DNA from 2 places in the Halomonas sp. hl-4 genome. Region 2 is predicted to be linked to the other one. Evidence: predicted binding sites of a transcription regulator. Region 2 holds the regulator's gene; the other holds the start of a gene.
What was found. Region 2 encodes LexA, which represses DNA repair genes until DNA is damaged. Its sites were predicted from a motif close to TACTGTNTANNTANACAGTA; they were not measured.
Positions count from the first base shown of each region.

Region 1: the regulator LexA is predicted to act here: its motif matches at 6,576-6,595, upstream of CPH17_RS03250 (LexA family protein).

Region 1 covers NZ_LT907845.1:647,070-655,142, reverse strand. Annotated here, with positions in the region: gene CPH17_RS03285 (McrB family protein) at 1-864, opposite strand, end outside; partial or broken gene CPH17_RS03280 (M48 family metallopeptidase) at 1,593-2,380, shown strand; gene radC (RadC family protein) at 2,617-3,114, opposite strand; gene CPH17_RS03270 (lambda exonuclease family protein) at 3,203-3,814, opposite strand; gene CPH17_RS03265 (ERF family protein) at 3,856-4,641, opposite strand; gene CPH17_RS19860 (hypothetical protein) at 4,731-4,907, opposite strand; gene CPH17_RS03260 (DUF932 domain-containing protein) at 5,061-6,029, opposite strand; gene CPH17_RS03255 (hypothetical protein) at 6,119-6,457, opposite strand; gene CPH17_RS03250 (LexA family protein) at 6,614-7,063, shown strand; gene CPH17_RS03245 (Y-family DNA polymerase) at 7,063-8,073, shown strand, end outside.
Region 2 covers NZ_LT907845.1:777,069-785,141, forward strand. Annotated here, with positions in the region: gene ppsA (phosphoenolpyruvate synthase) at 1-14, opposite strand, end outside; gene ppsR (posphoenolpyruvate synthetase regulatory kinase/phosphorylase PpsR) at 242-1,075, shown strand; gene CPH17_RS03825 (hypoxanthine-guanine phosphoribosyltransferase) at 1,093-1,671, opposite strand; gene nagZ (beta-N-acetylhexosaminidase) at 1,704-2,729, opposite strand; gene CPH17_RS03835 (L,D-transpeptidase) at 2,787-3,311, opposite strand; gene CPH17_RS03840 (TetR/AcrR family transcriptional regulator) at 3,289-3,966, opposite strand; gene lexA (transcriptional repressor LexA) at 4,223-4,885, shown strand; gene purU (formyltetrahydrofolate deformylase) at 4,888-5,742, opposite strand; gene CPH17_RS03855 (ribonuclease J) at 6,005-7,600, shown strand; gene moaE (molybdopterin synthase catalytic subunit MoaE) at 7,637-8,073, opposite strand, start outside.

The DNA of each region.
Region 1 (8,073 bases), 130 kb from region 2:
TGCGGTCTTTAGCACGCGGTATTCTCGTTGTACCCAGCCATCGCCTTTAGAGGAAGGCTTGGCTTTGGAGACAAACAGGCCCACCAGTTGTGGGCTGTTGCCATGGCCTAAGAAGAAAAGGGTTCCGACAGGGGCATTTATGAAGTTCTCGCCTTGCTTTTTTGCCGTGTTGCCGTAAATCACGGCTAAGCGATTATGCATATATCGTTGCCGCTCGTCGTCGGAGAAGTCCGTTCCCCCATGGGAGAGCTTCCAGATTGCCAGATTCTTCTGACTCCATGCCTCCCAGACCTGCTTACCGAATTCCAGGACCCCCAAACCGGGCGGTTTCTGGGCAAGGGTTGCCTGTTGCAGGCTGCCCATGGGGTCCTTCGCGGTACTGCCAACATACATGGCCAACGGCGCCCGCTTGAAGACACCCACGATCACCGGCGCCTGCCGATCCTGGTAGTGAAACGCGATCTTCCACTTGAAGGCTTCGCCCAGATACTCGAAGGCCTCGATGCTCGCCACGTTGCCTCGGGCAGCAAGTTCCGCCACCTGTGCCACGTAGCTGCGAACCTTCTCGAAGGCCTCTTCGGCTGACTCACCGAGCGAGGAATACCACCCATGGGTCTCGGAGTAGCTGAGCTTGGCACCCGATGATTTTTCATCGTTGGCCTTTCTCGAGTACACGCCGAACTTGAATGCCGAACCACCCCAGATGCTACCCAGTTCTTCGAGGCCGGCCTCGATCCAGTAGGTAAAGGTGTCCGTCGACCCCGCCTGGGTGTATTCGTCCAGCGTCATGGTCGCCAGGCGCTCGCGGGGCCAGGCGGCCAGAAATTCGTCCCATTTGGCGTATTGCTTCTGAAAGTCGGTCATGCCTCGATTTCCTTGGCGTTGGTGATAACGGCGTCTGAATCACCCCGGTTCTGCCGGCAGATTGGACTCAGTGAACAGCCTGCTCGACGACCGTTTCGGCAAGATGGGTGCGGATTTTGCGGGCTTCGCGGAGGCTGGTTCTGAGCTGTTCGCAGAAGGCCATGAGTTTTTCGACTTTTTTGACAATGCGACGCTGCTACTCAAGTGGCGACATAGATATTAGGATCTCTTTAAGTTTGGCCGCCTTGATCCCTGTGGCCATCATGCCTGTGGCGTTCTTAACAAGCTGTTTCTGGAACGGCATAGCCAGTATTTGTATTAACATGAGCTCCGTCACATCTATTAAGCCACTTCAATCATCATTCTAAGCATACCCAATTATACCTTGACTCTGAGCGCCCATCTTGCCTCCGGCCGGAGGGGACAGGTTTTACATTCCCTCTCTGCTGCAACTTTCTGGAGAGCTTCGACAGCATCTCGGCGGCTAAGGTCACGAACATACATTTTTCCGAGTGGCTTCTCAAGATAAAGCCTCCAGCGGCGTCTGTGTTGGGTTACGGTTTTATCTTTTGGTAAATGTCCGCCTTTGCCAGCCGACTGAGCGTACCATTCAATCCAATTTTCAAAAGCTTGGAATAGTATCTCGCTTGAAGGCAATGAGTTAACCGAAGCACCGAATAGCCTGCGGCATGTGTCCTGATGAAGGAGAGGAGCGATGCGTCTGACACTTGCTGCCACTGTTGTGGGTCATACTGTTTTTTGTGTTTCTGGCGGGCTGTGAAAAGACGCCAACTGGGCGTTCCCCAGCTGGTCTTGGTGCCTGAAAGCTTAATGGCACATGGGCGAGGATGCCTTCGACCAGTTGCTTCGTCGCCAAACGGAGTCACATGACACGAATGTTAATCGCCAAGTAAAGTGTGTAGCTCGGGAGGTAGTGGCTGCCGCCAAAGCAATCTACTCGCACCTCGAATTACTGAAGTCCTAGGAGGTCGTGGTCTTCGAGAATCCTTCACCCAATGCCTTTGCCCTGCCGGGTGGACGCATCGGCGTGCATACCGGATTGCTGCGGGTGGCCGAAACCCCGGCCCAGCTCGCAACCGTGATCGGTCACGAGGTGGCGCATGTGCTGGCTGACCATGGCAATGAGCGGCTTACCCAGCAGTTGGGCATTAAAGCCGGATTGCTGCTGGTAGGTTAATTAGGAGAGGGGGATCTTGGTCAGCAACAGTCGATGCAGGCCCTGGGCCTTGGCTCCCAACTCGGTATCCGCCTGCCGTTCAGCCGCGCCCATGGAGAGGAGGCCGATCTAATGGGGTTGGAAATCATGGCGCGGGCGGGGTTTGACCCGCAACAGAGCGTGGCGCTATGGTGCAACATGGCCGCCGCCGGTGGTGATCAGCCCCCTGAATTCCTCTCAACTCACCCTGCCCATGGATCACGTATCGAGGCATTGCAGCAGGGCATGGAAGCGGTCGTAGCAGCCTATCGCGATGCTTCACCGACTAACTGTTCCTGATAGCGGCAGGCTGGGGTCGTCCATCACCTGAAATCCAATACATGCTGGATCCCAGACTATCAAATGAGCAGTTTCCCTCGAAAATTTGGTTTAAAACGCGATCTGGTGAAAAGTGCGGGTATGTATATGCGTAGGTGCTGAAAGACCGCTTTTGACCGATAGCTGACATAAAAAGAAAGAAAACATCCAACTTGGATCCGCCCCGGCGGGCGGATCCATTTCGATCTACCATACCGCTACAAATACCCCATCTCTGCAAACGACGTGCATCCTTCACTTCCTACCACCACGTGATCAATCACCCGAATGTCCATCAGCCCCAGGGCTTCCTTGAGTTGCTGGGTGATTTGCCTATCCGAATCGCTGGGTTCCGGGTCACCACTGGGGTGGTTATGCACCAGAATGACGGCAGCCGCGTTGTAGGCTAGCGCCGCTTTCAACACTTCACGCGGATAGACGCTGGCGGTGTCGATGGTACCCCGAAACATTTCCTCGAAGCGTATGACACGGTGCAGGGTGTCGAGAAACAGAACGCTGAATACCTCGTGCTCGTAGTCCTGAAGCAGCAGCCGCAAGTGCTCAAACGCTTGTGACGGCTGAGTGATCTTGCAGCCTTTGGCAAGCTTGCGTCGTGCAAAGCCTTTGGCGAGGTTGATGATGTCAGCTTCGGTAACCGGTTCTACGACATGGTAAGTGCCAGCTACTTCACCGGCTTTGAGCTTGCTGTTCGTCATGGTTGTCTCCAAAAAAAGAAAACGCCGGGTGGTGGCCCCGGCGTCTATGTCGTTATGTGATAGAAGGTTCGTCGATGATGAGGTTGGCTCATGCCACCATCACTTGGCTGATGCGTCGCTCCATCTCTTCATGGAACGCCTCAACCCGCTCGGCAATGGTGCTAATCATGATGTCGTCGCGGTAGGCGCGCTTGATGAACAGCGGCATACCGGGCCAGTAGCTGACAAAGTCGATCCATTCCCGCTCGCTGACCCATAAGCCGCCCTGGCACTGGGCAACGTGCTCTGCCGGAATCTCCCCGCTCAGCAGTACCTCGATCTGGAACTTGGGCAGTTTGGTCTTGATTTCCAGCAGCCCGTTAGCGCCGACCAGGCTGTCGGGCGAGTAGCCCACGTCATGGTTGAGGATGATGCCCACTTCCTGGGGTTTCGGCTCACCGGATGTATTGACGTAGAGCGAGCGGGCCACGCCTTCCAACTCATGACCGCGGCGAGTATGCGCATTGCCCTGGAACGGCTCGGCCAATTCGCCGGTCATCCGCTCACCCATCAACTGGTGCATGTAGGTAATGGCCCCGGCACCGAATCCACCAGGGCCTTTGCCGTTGACCAGCAAGGTATTGAGCTCCGACATGGTGACGCGCCCCAAACGCGCCGCCAGCCACTCGGGGGAGCCTTGCGCCATGTTGAGGATCTGCATGGTCGCCTCCTTTACTTGGATAGATAGGACTAAAAGGCCAGTTACTTAACGGCCCGCTTGGAAAGGGACGCCCGCAGCTTGTCGAAGTCGCTATAGGGCACCTGCACGGCAGACCCGTACTTGCCGCTGAACCATTCCTGGGTCGTCGCCGGGCACTGACTGATCAGCCTCTGTATTTGCCCCGCCTGGAAAGCGGTGACTGTCTTGGTACCCGTTTTAGTACTGGCATTGCCGTTATCGTCCTGGCCGCGGGTGGTGATATTGAGCAGCGCGCACAGCACGTAACGCTTGCCGTAGCTGGTGGAGGAGCCAAACGCCTGTACCGCGTTCTTGTTACCGCTGATATCGGCGGGTAGCAGCATGCTGGTTTCTTCACGGTGGCCATCCTTGTGCATCAGGACACCGGTGATCTGGATACCATGCTCCTGCGTCTGAATACGGAAGCTCACCGCAAAGCCATGTTTCTGCATTATCGGGCGCACGGTATCGACGATATCCTCCAGGGTGGCGTAGAAGCCGTTGTTGGTTTGCCCTCGCTCCTCGATGCTTGGCAGTTCGGTCTGCATCGCTGCCATGGCCGCGCTATAGGCCATCATGGCCTGGCGATCCATCACCCGCTCCTGCATCTGCAGCAAACGCTCCATCTTGTCGATGTCGACGTCCGGGTTCAGCGCGGCACGCTCGATCACCTGAATGATCGCAGTGCTGTCGGCGGTGGGATGTGCCTCCAAGGAGGCCGGTGTGTTTGTCGAGGCAGCGTCTGGCTGAATAGCTGATGACGATGTTTCGGGGTGATTGGAATTGATGACATGGGTGCGTTGTGCCATGAGGCACCTCCGGTTATCTCGAATCGATACAGGGATAATCCAACGCCCAAACGTTGCTGGGCTGGTTGGAAGCGGTAAGGCGGGTAGGGTTAGTCGCCCAGGTGATCGGCCAATGTCTCGGCATCCAGGGGCTCCAGGTGGACTTCCGCCCGGTAGAACTTCCCCTGGGCGCAGACGACGGTCTCGGCGTGATGTTTTTGGTTGGCCAGCAGGGCTTCGGTCAGTTGTGTCAGCCCGGTTTCGACGGTGTGGGAAACGAATGTCATGGCAGTTCCTCGTATAGGGTAAGCCCCACAGCAAAACGCCCGGCCTTGATGGGGCCGGGCGTTTATGCCGTGGAGGTGGTTAGTGTCACTGGATAGGGAATAGCGTGATAATGGGATATCCGGGAAATCGATGAAGCGACGTTAAGGGGCTGATTAAGCCACCAGCGCAAGTGCGGCATCGAGCGCTTCCTGCTTTAGCTGCGCGCCCTGTCCGAACCAAGCCGAGTCCATGCGGGTATCGTTGCTACGCGCCCGTTTCTCGTGATCGACATACTCGGTGACCGCATTGAGCAGGCCCCAGGCCGTGTCCTTGGCGGTGACCAGGTGCGAGCCCCGACCTTCGCCGCTATAAAGCTTCTGCACTTTATTCAGTGCCCGGTAGTTCGGCAGCTTGGAAGGATCATCCAGAGGCTTTTCGGCCCCGCAAATCACCGACTGCAGGTACTGCTGGGCTTCACGGCGGTTGATCTTGCGTTCCGACAGGGCCTTCATGCGGTACATGAAATCGTTCCACTGGGACACGGAAATCCCCAGCTGTCGCTTGACGGCCCGCGGGTCGAACTCCGACCGGTGGGGGACCTTCACCGCCTGCGAAGTGCCATCAATGGCGATCTGCAGCGTGTTGTTACACACCACCCGTACCGTGGTGGGCGTGGCCATCGTCGCTAGGGTGCCATCGCATGATGTCGCCAGCAGCAGGTAGTCGTTCACCTCATCCTGGCCTTGAAGCGACGTGCTCAGCCCGCTGCGTGCCAGGGCCCAGAACTTGCGACCACCCTTGAGAACCCCCGCAGTTTCCAGCTCATACCCGGCGTACTCCGTCAGGTCGCGGTAGAACTCCAGAATCTCTTCCGGCTGGACCACCTTGTAGCGCTGCGATACCACCGACAGCGGTGCCTTGTTGTCCGAGCGGTAGAGCACCTTCTGCTCGGGGAAGGAATGAATGCTGCCCAGGTGGCTAGCCCCTTCGGCAATAAAGCGCACCGGCGCTTCTTCGATGTGCCAGTTCATACCGGCCTGTTGTTGCCAGACCTCTAGCGGTTGATGACGGGTCAGTTGTTGCCCCAGACCATGCCAGGGGGTAGCGCCGACGTAAGCCATTTGTTCAACGAGATGTGCCATGGTCATTCTCCAGACGTAAAAAAAGCGCTGACAGAGCTGCCAGCGCATGGGTAGGTGTTGAATAAGCTGTATCGCTATAAAGCGGTGTATCAGCGTGCGGATGCCAGGGGCGGAAAGGGGTGACGAAAGATATGCCCGCACGATAGGCAGAGCCACGGGGTGCCTTCACCGGGCGGCAGCCATTGCGAGAAGAACAGGGCGGCGACCCGCGCCCCCGACTGTCCACCGGCAATCGCACCCATCATCGCGACGGGCAGCTTGGCGAGCGGAAAGCGCGCAGTGGCTATCGACAAGGGCCCCGTGACCGCGACTGATCGCCAGGCACCGATCGCCCCGCCAATCAGGCAACTCCCCGTGGTGCCGATCCGTTGAGCGGTATCAAGGTTGAGCATGCGCGTTTCAGCACAGTTAAAGCAGGGTGGTGGCATAAGTGGCACTCCTATGGTCAGGGAAGCGATCCCTGTGGTGGGTTCATGGGAGTGATATAGATCTCAAAATAAGTGGCGTTGACCTTGTTGGTGTTGCGTCAACCGGCGTCTTTCTTGATACTGGCTATATATACAGTTATAGAGAGACGCCTTACCATGTCATTGCCCGTTTCCCTGCTGGGCCGAGCAGACGTTGCAGCCCCGTTATGCCCGTTACCGCTTTATTCGAGTGCCGTGCGTGCAGGCTTTCCGTCCCCCGCCGATGATCACCTGGATACCGACCTAGACCTTCACCAGTATGTGGTCAAACGCCCGGCATCGACCTACTTCGTGCGCTCTGAGGGGGACTCCATGATAGGGGATGGCATCCATCACGGTGACTTGTTGGTCGTGGACCGCAGCCTGGATGCGTTGCCAGGCCGGATTGTGGTGATCTGCGTTGATGGCGAGCTGACCGTGAAACGACTGGAACGGGTTGGCCAACGCACCTACCTCAAAGCAAGCAATCCCGCTTACCCACCCATTCCCATTGACGGGCGGGAGTACCACGTCTGGGGTGTCGTCACTCATGTGCTGCACAGCCTGCCCGGGGCAACCCTGCAATGATGGCCTTGGTCGATTGCAACAATTTCTATGTGTCCTGCGAGCGGGTCTTCAACCCGGCACTGGAAGGTCGGCCGGTGGGCGTGCTCTCAAATAACGATGGGTGCGTGGTGGCTCGTTCCAACGAACTGAAAGCCCTTGGCGTCGAGATGGGCGCGGCAATGCACCTGCTGTCGCCCCAGATCCGCCGTCAAGCCATCCTACTGTCGAGTAATTACGCTTTGTACGGCGACATGTCCCGGCGCGTCACGGAGGTGCTGGGCGAGTTTTCACCCCATGTCGAGGTGTACTCGATTGACGAGAGCTTCGTAGGGTTCCAGGGCTTTGACTCCGACAAGCTGGAGGATTACGGGCAAAAATTGCGAGAGACGGTTAAACAGTGGACGGGCATTCCGGTCTCGGTGGGCTTTGCACCCTCCCGCGTCCTGGCCAAGGTCGCCAACCATGCCGCCAAGAAACACCCCGCCTACAGGGAGCAGGGCGTATGCAAGCTGATGGCTGACAGCATCGAGACCCAGGCGCTGTTGAAACAGTTGCCCGTCATGGAGCTGTGGGGTGTGGCCCGCCGCACTGGCGAGCGCCTGCGGGTCATGGGCATCGAGACAGCGTGGGATCTACGCGAAGCCGATCCGAAGCACATACGGCGGCATTTTAGCGTGGTCCAGGAACGCATCGTGTGGGAGCTGAGGGGTCAACCGGTGATACAGCTGGACAACATGAGCGAACCCAAACAACAGATCATGGTATCGCGTTCGTTCGGACGACTGACCAATAATCCGCATGATCTTCGCGAAGCGCTTAGGCAGCATGCCGCCAGGGCCGGGGAGAAGCTTCGCAAGCAAGGCAGCGTGACCAGTGCCGTGATGGTCTTCATCCGCACCAATCCCTTCCGCAACGACTTGCCGCAGTACACCAACCGCGTCGTCATCTCATTGGAACGACCCACCGACGATAATCGGGAGATCACGGCCGCTGCGGTACAGGGCTTGCGGCAACTTTGGCGTAAGGGCTAC
Region 2 (8,073 bases):
ATGTAATTGTTCACGCAACCCCCTCGCTCAATAGGCCAGCGGTCATGTCAACCGCTGAAGATGAATGCGCTCACCCTAGCACCGCCTCTGCGTATTCGCCATTAGTCTAATAGCGAAGAGAGTGGAGGATTTTTACAACAGGTGGCATTTTTGAGCGTTTGTTGTAGTCACCGATCAAGCACAGTTGTGCCCAACGCTATCCCAGCACACAATATGCGCAACGTTACGGGGAGCGAATACCATGCAGCGCACGGCTTTTTTTATTTCGGACGGGACCGGCATTACCGCCGAGAGTCTGGGCAGGAGCCTTTTAGCCCAATTCAGTGATGTCGAGATCAATATGCAAACCAAGCCTTATATCGACACCGTGGAAAAAGCTAAGGCCTTAGCTCAGATCATCGACGCCACGGCGGTCCACGACGGCCAAAGGCCAATTATTATCGATACGATTGTCGACCAACAAATCCGCGACGTGATTCGTCAAGCCTCCGGCTTCAAGGTAGATATTTTCTCTACGTTTCTTGAACCTCTGGAGCAGGAACTCGCCACCCATTCGTCCTATAGCGTGGGGCGAACGCACTCGATTGGTAGCGACGACGTCTACATGGATCGCATTCACTCAGTGCATTTCGCGTTGGATAACGACGATGGGGCGCGCACCCATCAGTACGATAAAGCCGATATCATCCTGGTAGGCGTATCGCGCTGCGGCAAAACACCTACCTCGCTCTATCTGGCCTTACAGTTTGGTATTCGCGCCGCCAACTACCCGCTTACAGAAGACGACCTGGATGAAGATGGGATGCTAAAACTGCCCAAGGCACTCGCACCCCACAGGCACAAATTATTTGGCCTAACGATTGACGCACGGCGTCTGGCGGCGATCCGCAACGAGCGCCGACCTAATAGTCGGTATAGCTCGATGGATCAATGTATGCAGGAAATTGAGCAGGCCGAAGCGTTGTATCGACGACTGCATGTGCCTTACATCGATGCCACTCGTTTCTCAGTGGAAGAGATATCCACTCGCATGATTGCCGAAACCGGGTTAGCGCGGCGTTTTTCGCCCCGCTAACCCCGGAAATCGCAGGCTCACATGCCCTTGGGTGCAAAAATCCCTGGGGCATTACGCCAGTAGCCTTTGTAGTCCATGCCAAAACCAAACACGTAACGGTCGGCAACTTCCAGACTGCAATAGTCCGCTTTTAAACCAGGGACTGCTTTTCGGTCATGACGCTTATCGACCAGCACCGCCGTGGTAATACTGGCCGCTTGCGCTTCCTGACAGTAATTCAGAATCGCAGCCAATGTCGTCCCTTCATCTAGAATGTCATCGACGATGACCACGTGCCGTCCGGCCATGGGGATTTCCGGCGACACCCGCCAGAACAGCTCACCACCGCGGGTTTCATTGCGGTAGCGCGTGGCATGTAAGTAATCCACCTCAAGGGGAAACCCCAGTCGGGTTAACAAGTGACCAGTGGTAATCAACCCGCCATTCATGACGCAATAAAAAACCGGCAGTTTATCGCCTAGATCGTCGCTGATCTGTTCGGCCATACGGTCCAGCGCCTGCTCCACCTGCTGCTGGGAAATCAAACAGTCGGCGTTGTCCATTAGCTCGCGCATGGAGTCGAGCGACGCGAGCGCTTCTTTATCTAGCTTTGCCATTAAAATTCCAACCTGCTGGGTAAAAACGGTCTTTAATTGCCAGTTGACAGGGTCGCCATTGCCTCAAGCTGGGCATGCGTGCGACGCCAGCGGCTGAGCGCGGGCAATGCATCCAAGTCTGGCCGAGCACGCTTATAGCGAAGTTTTCCAGGCCGGACGGACTGGGGTGCGGGGACGGCGGACACCACTTCAAGCGCCGCATTACGATCATTGCATACCAGCAACATATCGCAACCCGCTGCCAACGCAGCCGCCGCACGTTCGCGTGGCCCCCCGGCTTGATGAGCACCAGCCATGCTCAAGTCATCTGAAAAGATGCAACCTCTAAACTCCAGCGACTGGCGAAGCATGCCAAGCCAGCTAGGCGAAAAACCAGCGGGTCGCGAGTCAAAGGCCGAGTACACAATATGCGCGGGCATGGCTCCATCGAGCTTTTTCGCCAGAGCGCTAAAGGGAATCAGATCGTGTTGTTTCAGGGCTTCAAACGAGCGATCGTCAATCGGCAGCGCAAGATGCGAATCCGCCGCCACGCCGCCATGCCCTGGGAAATGCTTGCCAACCGCCGCCATACCGGCGTCATGAAGCCCCGCCACTAACGCCCCGCCCAATTCGCTGACTTGCTCGGGCTCAGGGCCAAAGCTGCGATCACCAATCATGCTGGACAATCCGCTGTCAACGTCCAGCACGGGGGCAAAACTAATATCCAAGCCGCAGGCGGCCATCTCCATGCCCAGTAGCCACCCAACATCCTGGGTAAAGGCAAGCGCCGCCGCGCGATCCTGCTGATAATACTCACCGAGACGCGCCATCGGCGGCAGGCGCGTCAATCCTTCCTTGATGCGCTGAACGCGACCGCCCTCCTGGTCCACTGCCAACAACAAATCAGGCCGTAACTTGCGCAACTCGCCACACAATCGACGTACCTGATAGGCGTCTTCGACATTGCGCGAAAATAGGATGACGCCTCCCACCGCGGGCGTTTTCAGCAACTGCCGGTCTGCAGCGGTCAACGTGGTCCCCTCAAGGTCCAACATGACCGAGCCTAATGGATGTGTCATAGCGGGATGTCCAAAAAAAGCGCCAATACTAGACGATGATTAGCGTGAATCCAACGATCAATGCCTGTCGTGAAGCCAGACAGGCGTTCCGGGTGGGGCCTGTTCAAAGAGCCAAAGGAGGTCGTCATTACGCAAACGCACACAACCATGCGAGGCTGGCTGGCCCATTGGTTGATCCGGCGGCGTACCGTGCAGATAAATATAACGACGCTGCGAATCCACCAGGCCGCCACGGTTTAACCCCGATTCAAGTCCACATAGCCATAGAATGCGCGTCAGAATCCAATCTCGCTCAGGGAACTCAGCAGCCATCTCAGTGTTAAACACTTCCCCCGTCCAGCGACGGCCTTTAAACACGGCGTTTTCCGGGGCATTACCGCCAATCGCGGCGCGAATATAGTGCCAGCCAATAGGCGTTTTCCCACTCCCGTCTTGACACCCAACGCCGGCACGCCCGGTGGAAATATTACACTCATAGCGACATACATCGCCTTGCCAGGCACGTAACTGCTGTGCCTGAATGGCAATTTCGAGCCATAACGCCTGGCGGGGAGGCAACTCAATGAGCGACGGTGTCTGCATGATTCTCAATGTCTTTCTCGTCAGGTAGCGGCGCGTTCATTGCCGCCACCACCACCGGTCGAAGGCGGCGAACCAAGTCGCGCACCGTGACGTGCTGGTGGTAATCCTTTTCAGCAATATCGCGCAGCGCATCCAGTCCCGAAAGCGTAAAGATGACGGTACCTAACATAAAGTGTAGCCGCCAAAAGCGCTCGGCGTCCGGCAAATCAGGAGTGGCGCGGCGCACTAAATCAGTGAATCGGCTAAAGACATCCCCGTATTCTTGCTGAATGTAGCGGCGCAAATGGCCCTGGGCTTGGCTGTACGCAAGGCCAAGCAAACGCATAAAGACTTTTAGGCTATTGCGCTCAGCGGGCACCGTCAGCACGGTTGTCGCCATGGTTTCGAGCAGCACCTCAAGGGGAATATCGCGCCCTTCATAGCGAGCTTCAAGATCGTCTAGAGCACTATGAAAACGCTGCGAAAACGGATCCAGATAACGCGCGAATACCGCCTGAATAAGCGCTTTTTTAGAGCCAAAGTGATAATTCACCGCGGCCAAGTTGACTCGCGCCTTACTGGTAATATTGCGTAAGGACGTCTCGGCAAAACCACGCTCTGCAAAGAGCACTTCCGCAGTATCTAGAATGCGCGTCACCGTATCCGATTGAGCCATGCTGCTCTCCATAAAAACGGTCCATAAAAACGGCTGTTTTAAACAAACTAGGATACTACGTTATCGCTAGATAGCTCTCAACGTTTACCTGGCGATAAAAGACGCACCTGTAGCGCAACCGCATCTCCTTATACATCAGGTTGTTAGCCAGACTAACTCAAAGATATACTGGACAGGGAAACATACTGTATACTTAACCACATAGCCAAAAGGTAAACAGACGCTGTCTTGCCCACTTATTCAATTGGAGGCTGGTATGTCGCGGCCGTTAACTGTTCGTCAACAAAATGTCTTCGACTTTATTGTCAAAACCATGGCCGAGCTTGGCTATCCGCCTACCCGGGCCGAAATCGCCAAAGCGCTAGGGTTTCGCTCGCCCAATGCGGCAGAAGAGCATTTGCGGGCACTTGAGCGCAAGGGCGTCATACGCATCATCCGCAACACATCCCGCGGTATCCGCTTACCCAACCAGGAGCCCCAGGAGACGCTTGATACCCAACCATCAGCAACGGATCAGGCGACGGGTTTACCTATTATTGGCGAAGTCGCGGCAGGCAGTCCTATCCTGGCCGCCGAGCACATTGACCGCTACTGCCCCTTACCCGCCGACTACTTCACGCCCAAAGCGGACTATTTGTTACGTGTGCGCGGGCTTTCAATGCAAAACATCGGCATTCTGGAAGGCGACCTGCTCGCTGTACACCGTACCCAGCACATTCGGGATGGGCAAATTGTCGTTGCCCGCCTGGAAGATGAAGTGACCGTTAAGCGTTTTAAACGCGAAGGCCATCACGTCACTTTAATCGCGGAAAACACCGACTTTGCCCCGATCGAGATCGACCTACGTAGCCAGCCACTCGAAATCGAAGGTGTGGGCGTCGGCGTTATCCGCGGTGGCAATGGCCAAGCGCTTGGCTAACGCTAGCTAAACACGATGGTTTTATTACCGTGCACCAGCACGCGGTCTTCCAAGTGCCAACGAAGACCTCGTGCTAGCACGGCTTTTTCCACGTCACGCCCAAAGCGCACCAGAGCCGTCGGTGTATGACAGTGACTGACCCGGTGGATGTCTTGCTCAATGATAGGTCCCGCATCCAGCTCTTGGGTAACGTAATGGCAAGTTGCGCCTATTAGCTTTACACCGCGCTCATAGGCTTGGTGATACGGCTTGGCACCGGCAAATGAGGGCAGAAAGCTGTGGTGGATATTGATCACCTGCCCCGCATAGCGCTGGCACAACGCTGGCGGCAGAATTTGCATATAGCGGGCCAACACCACGCAGTCTGCTCGCGCTTGGTCAATATGCGCTTGCACTTGCCCAAAGGCCGCTGGTTTATCCTTGGGATCCACGGGAACATGGTGATAGGGAATACCGTACCACTCGGTTAACGACCGCATATCATCATGATTCGATATCACGCCAACAATATCGCAATCAAGCTCACCTACCTGCCAGCGGTAGAGTAAATCAACCAAACAATGTGATTCTCGCGATACCATCAACACGACCCGCCGACGCTTCTGGGTATCGACCAACGCCCACTGCATATCAAACTGCGCAGCCACAGGTTCAAAGGCCGAACGTAACGCTTCCGCCGACATACCCAATGAATCCGCTAATATTTCGTAGCGCATAAAAAAACGCCCGGTTTGCAGATCAGAATGCTGACTAGCCTCAGTAATAGACCCGCCTTGCGCGGCAATAAAACTCGATACTTCCGCCACAATTCCCACCTGGTCTGGGCAGGACACCACTAAACGATAAAAATGCGACATAGTCATTACTCTTAACGGTTTACCACGCGGCTATTGTCATGGCCGTCCATGGGCATTCAACAAACGTCTAGTGTACCCAATGCGACGCCCGCAATCATCGACTGTCACGGCGATGATTGTTAGCCGACCGCCGCTTACCGTATAGTTGAGGAATTATTTTTTAGGCTTTATTACTCTGATGCATCCACCGCGCGCTCATATTCGTCCCCGTCGTCGCCCCCCATTGCGCATCTTGCCGTTAGGCGGTTGTGGGGAGATTGGCATGAATCTGACGCTATATGGCTACGAGGATCACTGGATCGCCGTGGATTGCGGCATGATGATTCGTCAGGATTTACCCAACGCTCCGCTCCAAGTCCCCAACCTGGCGACGCCGAAAGCATTGGGCATCGCGCCTAAAGCGCTGTATATCACCCACGGGCATGAAGACCATATTGGCGCAGTTGCCTGGCTCTGGCCTCACTGGCAATGCCCCATTTATGCCACGCCCCTGGCGGCAGGCTTATTGCGTCTCAAATTTGCCGAGCATCAACTCAGCAGCGCCGCCATCCATGTAGTCGAGCCCGGTGAGGCCTTGCAAAGCGGCCCTTTCATCCTTCGCTATCTGGCGGTTCCTCACTCAATACCCGAGAGCTGCGCGTTGATCGTCATGGCAGGTCTCTACCGCGTGCTGCATAGCGGGGACTGGAAGCTTGATCCCGAGCCGATCATCGGTGAGCCGATCAATCAAGCACAGTTCAAGGCACTCGCGCCAGTTGACTTGGTGATAGGCGATTCCACTAACGCTCCGATGCCAGGCCACTCGGGCAGCGAAGGTGATGTCGCCCGAGCACTTGCCGCAACGCTCGCCGCCTGCGAAGGCAGAGTGATTGTTTCCTGCTTCGCCAGTAATTTAGCCCGCGTGTTGGCAATTGGGCGCGCAGCTTATCAGTGCGGACGGCGTGTTAGTTTGATGGGACGCTCAATGGAACGCATGGTAGGCGTCGCCCGCGGTCTCGGCTATTTGGACGATTTTCCGACGTTAGTGCCCGCCCACGACCTCGGTTACCTCCCCCCCGATGAAGTCGTCGTCATTGCCACAGGCAGCCAAGGCGAGCCGCGTGCTGCGCTTCAACGGCTTGCTCAGGGCCGTCACCCTCACGTTGATTTACAGCCAGGCGACAACGTGATTTTTTCCGCGAAAGCGATTCCCGGGAATGAGCGACCCATTGAGCAGCTAAAAAAGCGTTTGCAACAACTTGGCGTTCGGCTCTTCGATGAATTCAGCCACCCCGAACTACACGCGACGGGGCACCCGGCACAGGAGGAAATGACTCGCTTTTATGAGTGGTTAATGCCAAGACACCTGCTGCCTGTCCACGGGGAAAGCCAACATCAACAGGCCCATCAACAGCTAGCGGCGACTCTTGGTATTAATGCACCGCTAGCACCCGTCAATGGCGACATGATTCGCTTTGATCAAGAGGGGCTGCATCACGAGCAGCACTACCCGCAACCACCATGCATCGTCAGTCAGAACAGTGTTGTCCCCCACCCTGGGCTGGAAAGCGACAGTAGCGCCCACCCGCGCCGGGGCAGCCTTTATTTAGCGCTGCCAGTTACCGCTACGACTACCGGCTGGGCGCGCATTGGACGCCTAATGCTGGATAACACAAGCGCCAATGCGCTGGACGAAGACAGCTTCAGCGAATGGTTGGATGACCAGCTTGCCGAACTGCACGCTGATACGTTAGCGGACCTGAGACTTGGCCTCCAGCCGCGTTTAATCGCCTGGTTAGCCGAGCGGCTACAGCATTTACCTGATGTTCACCTGCAGATTATGGCCAGCGAACTGCCTGCTCCCATCGTTGACGATTAAGACAACGCTACTTCGCCGTTCTGTCGGCCTGCGAAATTACCAGCGGGCGGCATCGTCGATATCTGAACGGCGCTCTTTAACCCAGTAATCACCCTGAAGGCCGTGTTCTTTTTTCCAAAAAGGCGCTTGGGTTTTTAACCAGTCCATAATGAAATCACAGGCCTCAAAGGCTTCCCGGCGATGCGCGCTTGCCACTAGCACTCTAACAATGGCATCACCCGGACGCATATGCCCCACTCGGTGAATAATCGTAACGGCGTTGAGTGACCAGCGCTGCCCCGCCTGCTCAGCAATACGCTGGAGGGTGGCCTCGGTCATTCCTGGATAGTGCTCCAGGGTCAGCCCCGTAACGTCAGGGGTTTCGTTAAAGTCACGTACCAGCCCAGTGAAGCTAACAACCCCTCCTATATCCGTGCGTCCGGCGATGCAGGCATCATAACCATAGGCCATATCAAAAGGCGCCGCTTGAACGC